One region of the Kitasatospora sp. NPDC048194 genome, then DNA from elsewhere that is predicted to be linked to it. Evidence: riboswitches for the same ligand, from Rfam matches in the RefSeq annotation. Region 1 holds a riboswitch; the other holds the start of a gene.
The links. A riboswitch is a leader RNA that binds a small molecule or an ion and turns the genes downstream of it on or off. The one in region 1 is predicted to bind glycine.

Region 1 (7,598 bases):
GGCCGGCATCGCGGCGAAGGCGAGGCCGATGCCGAGGCCGAAGATGGCGGAGGCGGTGTAGATGTCACCCTCGTGGCTGTGACGCAGGGCCAGGTAGGCCATGGCGACGGCGCCGAGGACGCCACCGAGGACCAGCGGCAGGCGGGGGCCGCGGCGGGCGATCAGCATGGCGCCGAGCGGGGCGGCCACCATCGAGCCGATCGCGGACGGCAGCAGCATCACGCCGGCGTGCAGGACGGTCGCGGTGAAGCCGTAGTGGGCCAGCTTCTCCGGGGTCTGGGAGAAGTTGCTGATGACCATGAACGAGCCGTACATGCCGAAGCCGATGAGCAGACCGGCCAGGTTGGTGAAGGCCACGGCCGGGCGGGACATCATCTTCAGGTCCACCAGCGGGTGCGCGACCTTGGTCTCGATGATCCCCCAGACCAGCGCGACCACGGCGGCGACGGCGAACAGGCCGAGGGTCTTGGTGGAGGTCCAGCCCCAGTGGTTGCCCTGGCTCACCGCGACCAGCAGGGCGGAGAGCCAGCCGGCCAGGGCGAGCGCGCCGAGCGGGTCGGCGCCGCCCTCCTTGTCGGTGACCGGGTCGGACGGGACGCGCAGGGCCACCAGGGCGATCGCGATCAGGCCGAAGGCCAGGCCCATCCAGAAGATCGACTTGTAGTTCCAGTGCTCCAGCAGGAGGCCGGTGGCCACCAGGCCGAGGCCGGAGCCGACGCCCATCGAGGCGCTGATGGCGGCGACGCCGCCGGTCACCTTCTGCTTGGGCAGCTCGTCGCGGACGATGCTGATCGCCAGCGGCATCACGCCACCGCCGGCGCCCTGGAGGACGCGGGCGACGACCAGCCAGGTGAAGGAGTGGGTGCCGACCGCCAGTGCGGATCCGGCGACCAGGCCGGCCAGCGAGATGAGCAGCATGGGCTTACGGCCCCGGAGGTCGCCGAAGCGGCCCAGCAGGGGAGTCAGCACGGCTGCGGAGAGCAGGTTGGCGGTCATCAGCCAGGTGATGTTGGACGTGGAGACGTCCAGCTCCTTGGCCAGCGAGGGCAGGATCGGGACGACCGCGGTCTGCACCACGCTGAACGACAGCATCGCCAGGATGAGGGCCGGCAGGACCCGGGCGCTGCTCTGCTTCTCGGCCGCGGTGGTGGGCTGTGGTGCCTCACTCACGGTTGCTTCCTCCCGTACATAGTGAATGAACTGAAGTAAATATGCCCGGAGATACTTCAGAGTGTCAAATATCGAGCGGTTAAGCTTTGGCAAAGCGGGGAAGTCCGGGGCACGGCAAGGGCCCCGGAAGGGATCCGGGGCCCTTGGGGGAGAGGGGCGGGCGGTCAGACCACCGGGCGCGAGCCGTCGGAGCGGGCACCGTTGGTGGCCGGGGCGCTGTCGTCGTGGACCTCGACGTGCTCGCGGCGGAGCTCGTCCTGGACGACCTCCTCGGCGGTGTAGCGCTCGACGACCAGGCGCACCCGCTCGATCGGCGCCAGGTACTTGCGGACGACGGGGCGCTCCTCGCGGAGGGTGACCTCCTCGACGTCCTCGGCGATCTCCTTCTCGGTCAGCGCGGCGCGCTCGGCGTCGCTGACCGGCACCCGCTCCACCCGGACCCGCTCGCGGACCACCGGGACGCGGCGCTCGACCTGCTCGCTGGTCACGTACTTGCGCAGCTTCGCGGTGCCCAGGACGTGCCATTCGGTGGTGATGTCGAGCCGCTCCTCGCGGCAGGTGATCTCGACCGGCGCCGTCATGGCCGAGGTGCCGGTGTCGGCGGAAGGCGCGGGCACCGGCGCGGGGGTGGTCGCAGCCGGTGCGGGCTGCGGCTTCGGCTCGAAGACGGGAGCGGTCGCCACGGGGGCGGCGGGTGCGGGGGCGGCGAGGGTCGGCACGTGGGTCTCCCGGGCGGTGTCGGTGCCGAGGGCGCCGGGGCCGGCGACCGCGGTGGTCGGGCCCGGCTCGGCGGAGTGGAAGGCGAGCGGCGGGGCGGTCGTGGTGGCGGTCGTGGTCGCCGCCGCCGCGACGGCCGGCGCCGTGCCGAAGTCGAGGTCGGGCTGGGCGGTCCGGCCGGGCTCCTCGCCGGCGGTGCGGGCGTCCACCGGGGTGTCGAGCCCGTAGTAGCGGTAGAGCTGGAGCTCCTGGGCCGGCGACAGGTGCTGGCCCACGCCGAAGTCCGGCGAGTCCTTGACCAGCGACTTGTCGTAGGGAACCCGGAGCTCGTCACCGGAGAACTCGCTCGTGGTGAGGGGGACGAAGGCGTCGCGGCCGAAGATGCCGGTTCGCACGGCGGCCCACTCCGGCTGGCCGGTCGCGTCGTCCAGGTACACCTCGTCGACCGTGCCGATCTTGTCTCCGTTGCGGTCGACCGCCTTGTGGCCGATGAGATCCCGGGGGTCGATGTCGGTCTGCACTCTTTCCTCCAGTCCGCTGCGCCTGCGGAACTCCCGCAGGTACGGCGGTCGGAGCACACCCGTCCCGTCCGCCACTTCACACCAAAAGGCATGAATGGGACCGACGCGACCGGGGTGCGCCGGACGGGCTTCGTGCTGGGCCGTCCGGGGGACGCGCGTAGACCTCGAGTGACCTGACGCACCCGTGATCCGAAGGCCGCCCGCTGGTACCCTGGGCCGCGACCGCCGAACCCGCTCGGGAGAGTCCACGACCGCGAAAACCGCTGGTCGGGGCGCCGAAGGAGCAAACCCTCCCCGGAATCTCTCAGGCATCCGTACCGTGCGGGATAGGTCACTCTGGAAAGCAGGGCAGGATCGCCGGCGCGGGAGCCGACGATCACCACCCTCACCGACGGTGCAAGCCGACGGAGCGCCGACAGCGCGACGTGCGGGCGAAGCTCTCAGGTCCCGATGACAGAGGGGGAGGCCTTTCGGGTTCGCCCGCCCGAGCCGGTCCGCCGTCCGCAGCGGATGGCCGTCGGCGTGCGCGCCCCCGCCGGTCCGTGACCAGGAGGCCTCGACCACCATGAACGCCCAGCCGAACGCGGGACGCCCCATCGGCGCCTCGACCCTCACCGAGCTCGAGTCGGCCAGCCCCTTCGAGAACCGCCACATCGGCCCCGACGCCGCCGCCCAGGAGAAGATGCTGGCGTCCGTCGGCTACGGCTCCCTGGACGAGCTCGCCGCCACCGCCGTTCCCGAGGCGATCCGCTCCATCACCGCCCTGGACCTGCCCGCCGGCCGCAGCGAGGCGCAGGTCCTCGCCGAGCTGCGCGAGCTGGCGAGCCGCAACAAGGTGCTCCAGCCGATGATCGGCCTGGGCTACTACGGCACCTTCACCCCGCCGGTCATCCTGCGCAACGTCATGGAGAACCCGGCCTGGTACACCGCCTACACCCCGTACCAGCCGGAGATCTCCCAGGGCCGCCTGGAGGCGCTGCTCAACTTCCAGACCCTGGTCTCCGACCTGACCGGTCTGCCCACCTCCGGCTCCTCGCTGCTGGACGAGGGCACCGCGGCCGCCGAGGCGATGGCCCTGGCCCGCCGCGTCACCAAGGTCAAGGGCGGCGTCTTCCTGGTCGACGCCGAGACCCTCCCGCAGACCATCGCGGTGATCAACACCCGGGCCGTGCCGACCGGTGTCGAGGTCGTCGTCGCGGACCTGTCCGACGGCATCCCGGCCGAGGTCGCCGAGCGCGGCGTCTTCGGCGTGCTGCTGCAGTACCCGGGCGCCACCGGCGTCGTCCGCGACCTCGCCCCGGTGATCGAGCAGGCGCACGGGCTGGGCGCGGTCGTCGCCGTGGCCGCCGACCTGCTTGCGCTGACCCTGCTGAAGTCCCCGGGCTCGCTGGGCGCCGACATCGCCTGCGGCACCTCGCAGCGCTTCGGCGTGCCGATGGGCTTCGGCGGCCCGCACGCCGGCTACCTGTCGGTGCGCGCGGAGTACGCCCGCTCGCTGCCCGGCCGCCTGGTCGGCGTGTCCGTCGACGCCGACGGCAACCGCGCCTACCGCCTGGCGCTGCAGACCCGCGAGCAGCACATCCGTCGCGAGAAGGCCACCAGCAACATCTGCACCGCCCAGGTGCTGCTCGCCGTGATGGCCTCGATGTACGCGGTCTACCACGGCCCGGACGGCCTGGCCGACATCGCCCGGCGCACCCACCGCTACGCCGCCGCCCTCGCCGAGGGCCTGCGGGCCGGCGGCGTCGAGCTGCTGCACGGCGAGTTCTTCGACACCGTCACCGCCGTCGTCCCGGGCCGCGCCGCCGAGATCGCCGCCGCCGCCCGCACCCACGGCATCAACGTCCACCAGGACGGCGCGGACCGGATCTCCGTCTCCACCGACGAGACCACCACCCGCGAGCACCTGGCCGGCGTCTGGGCCGCGTTCGGCGTCCCCGCCGTCGAGATCGCCGAGGCCGCCGAGGCGCTGCCCGCCGCGCTGCTGCGCGAGGACGAGTACCTCACCCACCCGGTCTTCCACAGCCACCGCTCGGAGACCGCCATGCTGCGCTACCTGCGCCGCCTGTCGGACCGGGACTACGCGCTCGACCGCGGCATGATCCCGCTGGGCTCCTGCACCATGAAGCTCAACGCGACCACCGAGATGGAGGCCGTCACCTGGCCGGAGTTCGGTCAGCTGCACCCCTTCGCGCCGATCGACCAGGCCCAGGGCTACCTCACCCTGATCCGCCAGCTGGAGCAGCAGCTGGTCGAGGTCACCGGCTACGACGCCGTCTCGATCCAGCCGAACGCCGGCTCCCAGGGCGAGCTGGCCGGCCTGCTGGCCGTCCGCGCCTACCACCAGGCGAACGGCGACACCCAGCGCGACGTCTGCCTGATCCCGTCCTCCGCGCACGGCACCAACGCCGCCTCCGCGGTGATGGCCGGCATGCGCGTGGTCGTGGTGAAGACCCTGGTCGACGGCGACGTGGACGTCGAGGACCTGAAGGCCAAGATCGAGCAGCACCGCGACAACCTGTCCGTGCTGATGGTCACCTACCCGTCCACCCACGGCGTGTACGAAACCCAGATCACCGAGATCTGCGCCCTGGTGCACGAGGCCGGTGGCCAGGTCTACGTGGACGGCGCCAACCTGAACGCCCTGGTCGGCCTGGCCAAGCCGGGCAAGTTCGGTGCGGACGTCTCGCACCTGAACCTGCACAAGACCTTCTGCATCCCGCACGGCGGCGGCGGCCCGGGTGTCGGCCCGGTCGCGGTGCGCGCCCACCTGGCGCCGTACCTGCCGAACCACCCGCTGCAGGAGGAGGCCGGCCCGGCCACCGGTGTCGGCCCGATCTCGGCCGCGCCGTGGGGCTCGGCGGCGATCCTGCCGATCTCCTGGGCGTACGTCCGGCTGATGGGCGGCGAGGGCCTGAAGCACGCCACCCAGGTCGCGGTGCTGAACGCCAACTACATCGCCAAGCGGCTCGCGCCGCACTTCCCGGTGCTCTACACCGGCCCGGGCGGCCTGGTCGCGCACGAGTGCATCATCGACCTGCGTCCGCTGACCAAGGAGACGGGCGTGACGGTGGACGACATCGCCAAGCGCCTGATCGACTACGGCTTCCACGCGCCGACGATGTCCTTCCCGGTGGCCGGCACGCTGATGATCGAGCCGACCGAGTCCGAGGACCTGCACGAGATCGACCGGTTCTGCGACGCGATGATCGAGATCCGGGCCGAGATCGAGAAGGTCGGCTCGGGCGAGTGGGCGGCCGAGGACAACCCGCTGCGCAACGCCCCGCACACCGCCGCCGCCCTGGCCGGCGACTGGGCGCACGGCTACTCGCGGCAGGAGGCGGTCTTCCCGGCGGGCGTGAACCCGGCGGACAAGTACTGGCCGCCGGTGAGCCGGATCGACGGCGCGTACGGCGACCGCAACCTGGTCTGCTCCTGCCCGCCGCTGGACGAGTACGGCGTCTGATCCCGCGGACGCGGACGAAGAGGGGCAGGGCCCCGGCAGAACGTTTCTGCCGGGGCCCTGCCCTGTGCGCTGTCCGGTCGGCGGCCACCCCGTCGGGCGGTGCCGGGGCCCATGGCCACCGGTCGTACGGCTGCGGCGGTACGGGTCGGGTCGGTCGGGCCCCGGCGCCGGGTCGACCCGGCGCCGGGAGGCCTCAGGCCGCGTGGGCGACGGGGCGGCGCGGGGCGATCACCCGGCCGTCGGGCAGCAGCTCTCCGGTGTCCTCGAACAGGACGACGCCGTTGCAGAGCAGGCTCCAGCCCTGCTCAGGGTGGCAAGCCACCGGCACGGCCGCCTCGCGGTCCTCGGACTCGGCCGTCGGGCACTCAGGACGGTGCTGGCACATACGCGTACCCTCGCTTCGCTCTGCGATCCTCCCCGTGGTGCGGTCCCGGAGGGTTGCTGCCGTCCGGGGCCGCCGCGGTAGTCGGATCCTGTCCGCAACGCCGGCCAGGTGTGGACCGGCGTTCAAGTGGGTAGGACAGGTGGTCCTTCCACGCTGGTTCCCAGTGTCGGCATCTACGGACGCGCGCGCAGCGATTTCGTGACATGCGCCACAAGTCCCGGGCAGAGATCACCCGTTCAGGTGGGGCCCGGAGGAGAAAGCGCACCGACGGGTCAGCCGTGACATGGCCCGGTGGGGCCATTGCGGATGGCCCGCCCAGGTGGTGGCCGTTCGGGTGAGGCCGCCGGGGCGCGCACGGCGAAGGGCCGCCGGGCGGGGTGACCCGGCGGCCGGTGCGGCGGGGCCGCTCTCAGGTGGAGCCGAGCAGCAGCGGCCGGGAGAGCGGGGTGCGGGCGAGCAGCGGCAGCAGCTCGGCGGCCGGGTGGGCGCGGTGCGCGGTGACGCCGAGCGGAGCCGGGGCGAGCGGGATCAGCAGGTCGTCGCCCGGGTCGGCGTCGGGGCCGTGCAGCCAGAGCGCCGTCGCGTACTGGCCCGGGAAGGTGAGCAACCGGGGCTGGCAGCGGACGCGGGAGCTCTGGGCGAGCTGCCAGGCCTCGCGCAGCGCCCGGACGGTCGAGGAGAGGTAGGGGCCGGCGGTGAAGTGGGAGAAGGTGTGGCCCTCGGCGCTCTGCACCACCTCCGCGGCGGCGGCCACCTCGGCGCCGTCCTTGATCAGGAAGCGCCAGCCGGTCCTCCGGGCGGCGGTGAGCTCGGGGCGCGGGCCGTCCAGGACGTGCACCGCGAGCGGATGCGCGGGGAGCAGTGGTCCGGTCGGGTGACGCAGGGCTGCGGCGGCGGGTTGGCGCAGCGCGGCGTCCGAGTCTAGCGCGGCCAGGACCGCGCGCAGGGCACTCGGTGGGGGCTGGGGGGTTTGCAGGGTCATGGCGGGGTCCGCCTCTCCAAGCGAGATCGGCGTGCGAGTGCGGCATACCGGCGTGGCGCGGTGCGTCGTCGGTGACGGGCCTGGCCGTGTCCGGTTGTGCAGGATCGCGGAGCCGGCGCGGTCGCCGCCGTCGAGGAGTGCCTCGGGGCGGGAGAAGACCGGCCGGAGCGCAGTGCGGATTCCTCGAATTCATCGAACAAATGCGCAGGGTGATCTGTTTATCACAGGCTGTGGCGCCGGGCAAGTCCACAGATGCTCTGAATAAGCGTCAGTTCCCTTTCATTGCAAGCCAGTACAAGCATTCGGGTATCGATCTTCGGGGTGGGCATGATGCTGGCACGGTCGGACGGCCGGGTG
Region 2 (7,598 bases), on a different contig from region 1:
GTACTTCTCGGCCAGGGCGGTGACGCGGGCCTTCAGGGCGGCGGCGACGGTCTCGTCGAAGGCGGGCTTGAGCGCCTCGGCGATGACATCGGCGACCTCGCGGAAGTCCTCGGCCCGGAAGCCGCGGGTGGCCAGGGCCGGGGTGCCGATGCGCAGGCCCGAGGTGACCATCGGCGGGCGCGGGTCGTTCGGGACGGCGTTGCGGTTGACCGTGATGCCGACCTCGTGCAGGCGGTCCTCGGCCTGCTGGCCGTCGAGGCTGCTGTTGCGCAGGTCGACCAGGACCAGGTGGACGTCGGTGCCGCCGGACAGCACGGTGGCGCCGGCCTCGGCGACGTCCTCGCGCAGCAGGCGCTCGGCGAGGATCCGGGCGCCCTCCAGGGTGCGCTGCTGCCGCTCCTTGAACTCCTCCGAGGCGGCGACCTTGAAGGCGACGGCCTTGCCCGCGATGACGTGCTCCAGCGGACCGCCCTGCTGGCCGGGGAAGACCGCGGAGTTGATCTTCTTGGCGTGCTCGGCCCTGGACAGGATGACGCCGCCGCGCGGGCCGCCCAGGGTCTTGTGGGTGGTGGTGGTGACGACGTCCGCGTGCGGCACCGGGTTCGGGTGCAGCCCGGCGGCCACCAGGCCGGCGAAGTGCGCCATGTCCACCATGAGCAGGGCGCCGACCTCGTCGGCGACCCGGCGGAACTCGGCGAAGTCCAGCTGGCGCGGGTAGGCGGACCAACCGGCGATGATCAGCTTCGGCTGGTGCTCCTTGGCCAGGCGCTCGACCTCGGCCATGTCGACCTGGCCGGTCTTCTCGTCGACGTGGTACGCGACCACGTTGTAGAGCTTGCCGGAGAAGTTGATCTTCATGCCGTGGGTCAGGTGACCGCCGTGGGCCAGGTTCAGGCCCAGGATGGTGTCGCCCGGCTGGATCAGCGCGAACATCGCCGCGGCGTTGGCCTGCGCGCCCGAGTGCGGCTGGACGTTGGCGTGCTCGGCGCCGAACAGGGCCTTGACCCGGTCGATCGCGATCTGCTCGACCACGTCGACGTGCTCGCAGCCGCCGTAGTAGCGGCGGCCGGGGTAGCCCTCGGCGTACTTGTTGGTGAGCACCGAGCCCTGGGCCTCCATGACCGCCACCGGGGCGAAGTTCTCGGAGGCGATCATCTCCAGGGTGGTCTGCTGGCGGTGCAGCTCGGCGTCGACCGCGGCGGCGATCTCCGGGTCGAGGGCGTGCAGGGACTGGTTGAGAACCGTCATGGTGTGGTCTTCCCGGGGAGGAGAGCGGAGGGACGGCGGGGTCGGGCGGGCCGCCGTGGTGCGGCCCGCCCGGTCACGAGCGGGTCAGCTGTGGGTGAGCGCGTCGTACTCGTCGGCGCTGAGCAGCTCGTCGGTGGACTCGACGCGCACCTTGAACAGCCAGCCGCCCTCGAAGGGGGCGCTGTTCACCAGGCTGTTGTCGTCCAGGACGTCCTGGTTGACCTCGGTGACCTCGCCGGTCACCGGGGAGTACAGGTCGCTGACCGACTTGGTCGACTCCAGCTCGCCGCAGGTCTCGCCGGCGGCCACGGTGTCGCCGACCTCGGGCAGCTGCACGTAGACGATGTCACCGAGCGCGTCGGCGGCGTGCTTGGTGATGCCGACCGTGGAGACACCGTCGGCGTCCGCGGCCGTCAGCCACTCGTGCTCCTTGGTGTACTGCAGGTGCTGGGGGTTGCTCATGGCGTCATTCTCCAGGATGGGAAGCGGGTACGACGAAGCGGGCCGCCAGGCGGACGGCTCCGACGTGCGGGTATGGGGGAAGGAAGGGGCCGGCCGGGCCCGCGGGCCCGGCCGGGGCGGGCTCAGCGGGCGCGCTTGTAGAACGGCAGCGCCACGACCTGGACCGGCTCGTGCTTGCCGCGCACGTCCACCGCGACGGTGGTGCCGGGGGCGGCGTGGGCGGCGTCGACGTAGGCCATCGCGATCGGCTTGCCCAGGGTCGGGGAGGGCGCGCCCGAGGTGATCCGGCCGATCGGAGCTCCCTCGGTGGAGACCACGGTGTACTCGGCGCGGGGCACCCGCTTGCCCTCGGAGACCAGGCCGACCAGCACCTTCGGCGGGTTGGCCTCGGCCGCGGCGGCCGCCTGCTCCAGCGCCTTGCGGCCGACGAAGGCGCCGTCGTTGGTCGTCTTGTCGAAGCGGACGACCCGGCCCAGGCCCGCGTCGAAGGGGGTGAGGTCGGTGGACAGCTCGTGCCCGTACAGCGGCATGCCCGCCTCCAGGCGCAGGGTGTCGCGGCAGGACAGCCCGCACGGCACCAGGCCGCGGCCCTCGCCGGCGGCGGTCAGCGCCTGCCAGACGTCCTCGGCGTCGCCCGGGTGGCAGAAGATCTCGAAGCCGTCCTCGCCGGTGTAACCGGTGCGGGCCAGCAGCACGTCGCGGTCGGCGACCCGGGCCGGGAGGATCGCGTAGTACTTCAGGCCGGGCAGGTCGGCGTCCGTGGTTCCGGCCAGGATCGCGGTGGACTCCGGGCCCTGGACGGCGATCAGGGCGTAGGTGTCGCGGTCGTCGGTGACGACGGCGTCGAAGCCCTTGGCGCGGGCGATCAGCTCGTCCAGGACCAGCTGGGCGTTGGAGGCGTTGGCGACGACCAGGAAGGCGTCCTCGCGCAGCCGGTAGACGATCAGGTCGTCCAGGATGCCGCCGTCCTCGGCGCAGATCATGGTGTAGCGGGCGCGCAGCACGCCCAGCGCGGAGACGAAGCCGACCAGCGCGTGGTCCAGCATCTCGCCGGCCTGCGGGCCGGTGACGGTGATCTCGCCCATGTGCGAGAGGTCGAACAGACCGGCCTTGGTGCGGACGGCGAGGTGCTCCTCGCGCTCGCTGCCGTAGCGCAGCGGCATGTCCCAGCCGGCGAAGTCGGTCATGGTCGCGCCGAGGGCGCGGTGCAGCGCGTCGAGCGCGGTCAGGCGGAGGGACGACATGGCCAGGAACTCCTCGGTCGGGGCACTCAGGGGTGCACGCGCCGGGACGGGACCCGCTCGGGGACCGACCCTGCGCGCGGGCATGCGGCGGCGTGGGTCTCCCCATCTGTCGTCGAACCTGAGAGCTTCACCGCCCACCTGCCCGCAGCTGTTTCCAGCATCCAGGACAGCATGGCGGCTTGCACCGTGGGTGGGCGCGCGACAGGGCCGGGCGCCGCTTTCCAGATGTGCCTAACCCGTGCGGTAAGGGGGCCTGAGAGATTCCGGGGAGGACTTGCTCCTTCGGCGCCGGCCGTACCGCCTGGGCGGCACTCCGGACTCTCCCGCGCGGGTTCGAGCGGCCGGTGTGGAGTTGTGGGGGCCCGCGGCGCATGCCGTCGGACGCGCACATCATGGCACGTCCACGGGCGCGGGGGGAGGGGGGCCCGGTCACACCGCCCGAAGTCGAACCCGTGCCCGACCGGCGCCCGACCGGCGTCCCACCGGGCCCCTAGACTTCTGCGCGTCGGCGCAGCAGTGGGCGGCCGACCGGCACGAGGGCGGATCGGCGGCGCATGGAGTACCCGGTGGAGCAGCAGCAGGGGTGGGGCGGCCCGGAGGCGGCGCCGCCGGGCGGCGCCTGGCCGGCCAACGAGCTGGAGCAGGTGCTGACGGCCGCGCTGGGCGACCCCGGCGCGACGCCGCGGGTGATCGAGGTGCTGGCCCGCAGCCAGGTGTGGATCCCGCTGCCGGCCGGCGGCGATCCGGCCGGGCAGTCGCTGGACCTGCCGACCGTCGAACTGGCCGGGGACCCGTACGTGCCGGTGTTCTCCTCGCAGGAGGTGTTCCTGCAGCAGGCGCCGGGGATGGCCTTCGCGATCGCGCCGGCCTGGGAGTTCGCCCGCGGACTGCCGCTGGGCGTGGGCATCGCGGTCAATCCCGAGGCCGCGGTGGGCATCCCGGTGCCGCCGCAGGGCGTGGCGGAGCTGCGCCGCGGGCCGCGGGAGGACCGCTGGGACCAGCCGGAGGCGCCGACCGGCGGCCGGGTGGCGCTGCGCGAGCCGGTGCCGGGCGAGGACCCGGAGCACTTCCTGGCCGCCTGCCGGGCCGAACTGTCGGCGCTGCCGGGGGTGCTGACCGCGCGCCGGGCGCTGGCCAGCATCGAGGGCGAGCCGACCGTGATGTTCGTGGGCGTCCAGTTGGATCCGGCCGCCCCGGCCGACCCGGGCGCGGTGAACGAGGCGCTCGGCCGGGCGCTGGGAACCGCGCCGCTGCCGGGCGGCGTCCACCTCGTGCTGCTCGACCTCGCCGACGACCCGGTGGTCGAGTGGCTGCTCACCCGGGTACTGCCTTTCTATACGCGGATGTGAGCGGGGATCGTTCGTGAGCACGTCGCCGTGGCGGTGGCCGGTGCCGCGCCATAGGGTGCGTGCAGGCGGCTGACGGGCCGGCTGGGTTGAGGAAAGAGGCGCGGCGAGGTGGGCGCATGAGTGCGGGAGCGGGAACGGGCGGTGGGCCGGGCCCCTGGGGCCAGGCGCCGGCCGGGCGCCCGGCGGATCCGGGCGCGTTGGAGCGCGCCCTGCGCGACGTCGCGCCGGAGCGTTACGACGCGTACGAGCGGCTGCTGCACGCGCTCGCCGACGGCCAGGTCTGGATGCTGCTCTGGCACGGCACGCCGGGCAGCCCGGACGCGCAGTACGGGAACATGGAGATCAGCGGCCACGGCTACGCCCCGGCCGTGACCTCGCCCGAGCAGCTGACGGCCTCCGGCTGGGCCCGGGCCCACGAGGTCATCTCCGGGCGGGAGATCGCCGCCTCGCTGTACCGCACCCGCTGGGGCCTGTGGCTCAATCCGCACGCCCCCGGCGGCGGGGTCGGCGTGCCGTGGGCGGACCTGCGGCGGATCGCCGCGGGTCTGGACCGGCTGCCGGCCGGCCCCCTGAAGCTGAGCGAGCCGCAGGTGAACGCCCAGCAGTTCTTCGCGCTGCTGGAGCGGCAGGCCGGCGAGGTGCGCGCGGTGCGGGCGCTGCGCCGGGCCTGGGTGCAGCCCGCGGTGGGGGAGCCGTACCTGGCGATCGGCCTGGACCTCTACGAGAGTTCGCCGCCGGCCGTGGAGGCGGTGCGGGCGCTGATGCAGCGGGCGATCGCGGTGGCGCCCGAGGGGCTCGCGGTGTCCACCGTGGCGATGGCCGACGAGTACGACCCGGTGGCGCTGTGGATGCGCGCCAACGCCCGGCCGTTCTTCGACCGGGAGGCGGGGCGCCCGCCGACCGGCCCGTACCCGCCGGTGCCGTACCCGGCGCAGTCGCTGCCGGGGCAGCCGGCGCCGGGGTGGTCCTACGGCCCGCAGCCGAACGCGCCGGGCTGGGGGCAGCCGCAGGGGCCGCGGTCGTGGCCCGGATACCCGGGCCGCTGACAAACCCGGGACCAAACGCATATTCACCAAGCCGACCTGATTCGCCATCAGGTCGGCTTCGGTGCTTTCCGGACGAATTTCCCGTTCCCGAAGTCCGCCCATCTTGACATGGCTGTTACAGCCGTGTGAAGAGGGATATGCCGAAGACCGGGGAGGTGCATGCACGCAGATCACAGTTGGGCATCTGTCGCTTGTCAGGGCTGGCGCAAGCCAGTTCGCATGACAGAGAGTTCTGCGCAACGCATCGCGCGTACTGGAAACCCCACAAAGGTGAGCGCGCACGCCGACAGCTCGACCACGCGACGCCCATCCCGCGTGGTGGCAGTGCCTGTGCACGACGCACTGCCGCGCGCACCGCTCCTCCTAAGCACCTCCGCACGTCCGCAGCCGCACCGCCGAAGCCGGCGCCCGGCACCCGTGGGCCGGCCACCGTCGGCGAGGGGACCAACTGACCATGACCGCATCCGTGACCACCGCCGGGAACGAACCGGAGGCGCCAGCCACCGCGAGCCCGGCCAAGACGATCGAGGGCCGTTCCCTCGGTCGGATCGCCTGGACCCGCTTCAAGCGGGACAAGGCCGCCGTCGCCGGCGGCATCGTGGTGATCCTGCTGATCCTGCTCGCCGTGCTGTCCGGGCCGATCGAGGCCCTGTTCGGGCTCGACCCCGACCAGCCGAACACGGACCTGCTGGACGCCGACCTCGGCGGCCTGCCGCTCGGGGACTGGGGCGGGATGAGCGGGGACCACCTGCTCGGCATCGACCCCCTGCAGGGCCGCGACCTGCTCGCCCGCGTGGTCGACGGCTCGTGGGTCTCCCTGCTGGTCGCCTTCGGCGCGACCGTGCTGTCCAACACCCTCGGCACCGTGCTCGGCGTGATGGCCGGTTACTACGGCGGCTGGGTGGACACCCTGATCAGCCGGTTGATGGACGTCTTCCTGGCGTTCCCGCTGCTGCTCTTCGCCATCGCGATCTCCGCCTCGCTCCAGGGCGGCGCGTTCGGCCTGCACGGCCTCCCGCTGCACATCATGGTGCTGATCTTCGTGATCGGCTTCTTCAACTGGCCCTACATGGGCCGGATCGTGCGCGGACAGACCCTTTCGCTGCGCGAGCGGGAGTTCGTCCACGCCGCCCGCAGCCTCGGCGCCCGCGGCCCGTTCATCCTGTTCAAGGAGCTGCTGCCGAACCTGGTCGGCCCGATCCTGGTCTACTCGACCCTGCTGATCCCGACCAACATCCTCTTCGAGGCCGGCCTGAGCTTCCTCGGCGTCGGCATCCAGCCCCCGCAGTCCTCCTGGGGCGGCATGCTCGCCGACGCGAAGAACTACTACCAGGTGGACCCCCAGTACATGGTGGTCCCCGGCCTGGCGATCTTCATCACCGTGCTCGCGTTCAACCTGCTCGGCGACGGGCTGCGTGACGCCCTCGATCCCAAGAGCAACTGACCCAGCGTCAGGGCGCCTTTCCTCCTCCACATCCTCAAGGGGTTGATCTCACCCATGCGTAGGTCCCGTACCGTCGCGCTGACCGCCGCGGCCGCCGCCGTGGTCCTGGTCGTCACCGGCTGCTCGTCCAGCTCCAAGAGCGGCGACGCCAAGTCCTCCTCGGCAAGCTCCAACGACTCGAGCGGCGGCGCCGACGCGGCCACCAAGCAGATCGTCAACGCCTCGGACAAGAAGGGCGGGACGGTCACCTACGAGATGAAGGGCACCCCGGACTCCCTCGACCCGGGCAACACCTACTACGCGTACATCTACAACTTCTCGCGCCTGTACGGGCGTCCGCTGACCACCTTCAACCCGGCGGCCGGCGCGGACGGCAACAAGCTCGTCCCGGACCTCGCCGAGTCGCTGGGCCAGCCCAGCGCGGACGGCCTGACCTGGACCTACAAGCTGCGCGCGGGCCTGAAGTACGACGACGGCACCCCGATCACCTCCAAGGACGTCAAGTACGCCGTGGAGCGCTCGAACTTCGCGCCCGAGGTGAACTCGAACGGCCCGACCTACTTCCACGACCTGCTGGTCGACAACCCGACGCCGTACCAGGGCCCGTACAAGGACAAGACCGGCGACCTGAAGTCGATCGAGACGCCGGACGACACCACGATCGTCTTCCACCTCCAGCACCCCTTCGCCGACTTCGACTACCTGGTCAGCGCCCCGCAGACGGTGCCGGTCCCGCAGGCCAAGGACACCGGTGCCGACTACGTGAAGCACGTCGTGGCCTCGGGCGCCTACAAGTTCGAGTCCT

Region 2: another riboswitch for glycine. It lies ahead of gcvT (glycine cleavage system aminomethyltransferase GcvT); the one in region 1 lies ahead of gcvP (aminomethyl-transferring glycine dehydrogenase).

Annotation. Positions count from the first base shown of each region.
Region 1 is NZ_JBIDAK010000022.1:122,599-130,196, reverse strand. It holds gene ACGF07_RS24840 (MFS transporter) at 1-1,170, opposite strand, end outside; gene ACGF07_RS24835 (PRC and DUF2382 domain-containing protein) at 1,335-2,408, opposite strand; glycine riboswitch at 2,635-2,738, shown strand; gene gcvP (aminomethyl-transferring glycine dehydrogenase) at 2,974-5,874, shown strand; gene ACGF07_RS24825 (DUF5999 family protein) at 6,068-6,259, opposite strand; gene ACGF07_RS24820 (hypothetical protein) at 6,669-7,241, opposite strand.
Region 2 is NZ_JBIDAK010000001.1:506,793-514,390, forward strand. It holds gene glyA (serine hydroxymethyltransferase) at 1-1,248, opposite strand, end outside; gene gcvH (glycine cleavage system protein GcvH) at 1,333-1,710, opposite strand; gene gcvT (glycine cleavage system aminomethyltransferase GcvT) at 1,833-2,954, opposite strand; glycine riboswitch at 3,186-3,290, opposite strand; gene ACGF07_RS02340 (enhanced serine sensitivity protein SseB C-terminal domain-containing protein) at 3,509-4,303, shown strand; gene ACGF07_RS02345 (enhanced serine sensitivity protein SseB C-terminal domain-containing protein) at 4,420-5,349, shown strand; gene ACGF07_RS02350 (ABC transporter permease) at 5,804-6,793, shown strand; gene ACGF07_RS02355 (ABC transporter substrate-binding protein) at 6,848-7,598, shown strand, end outside.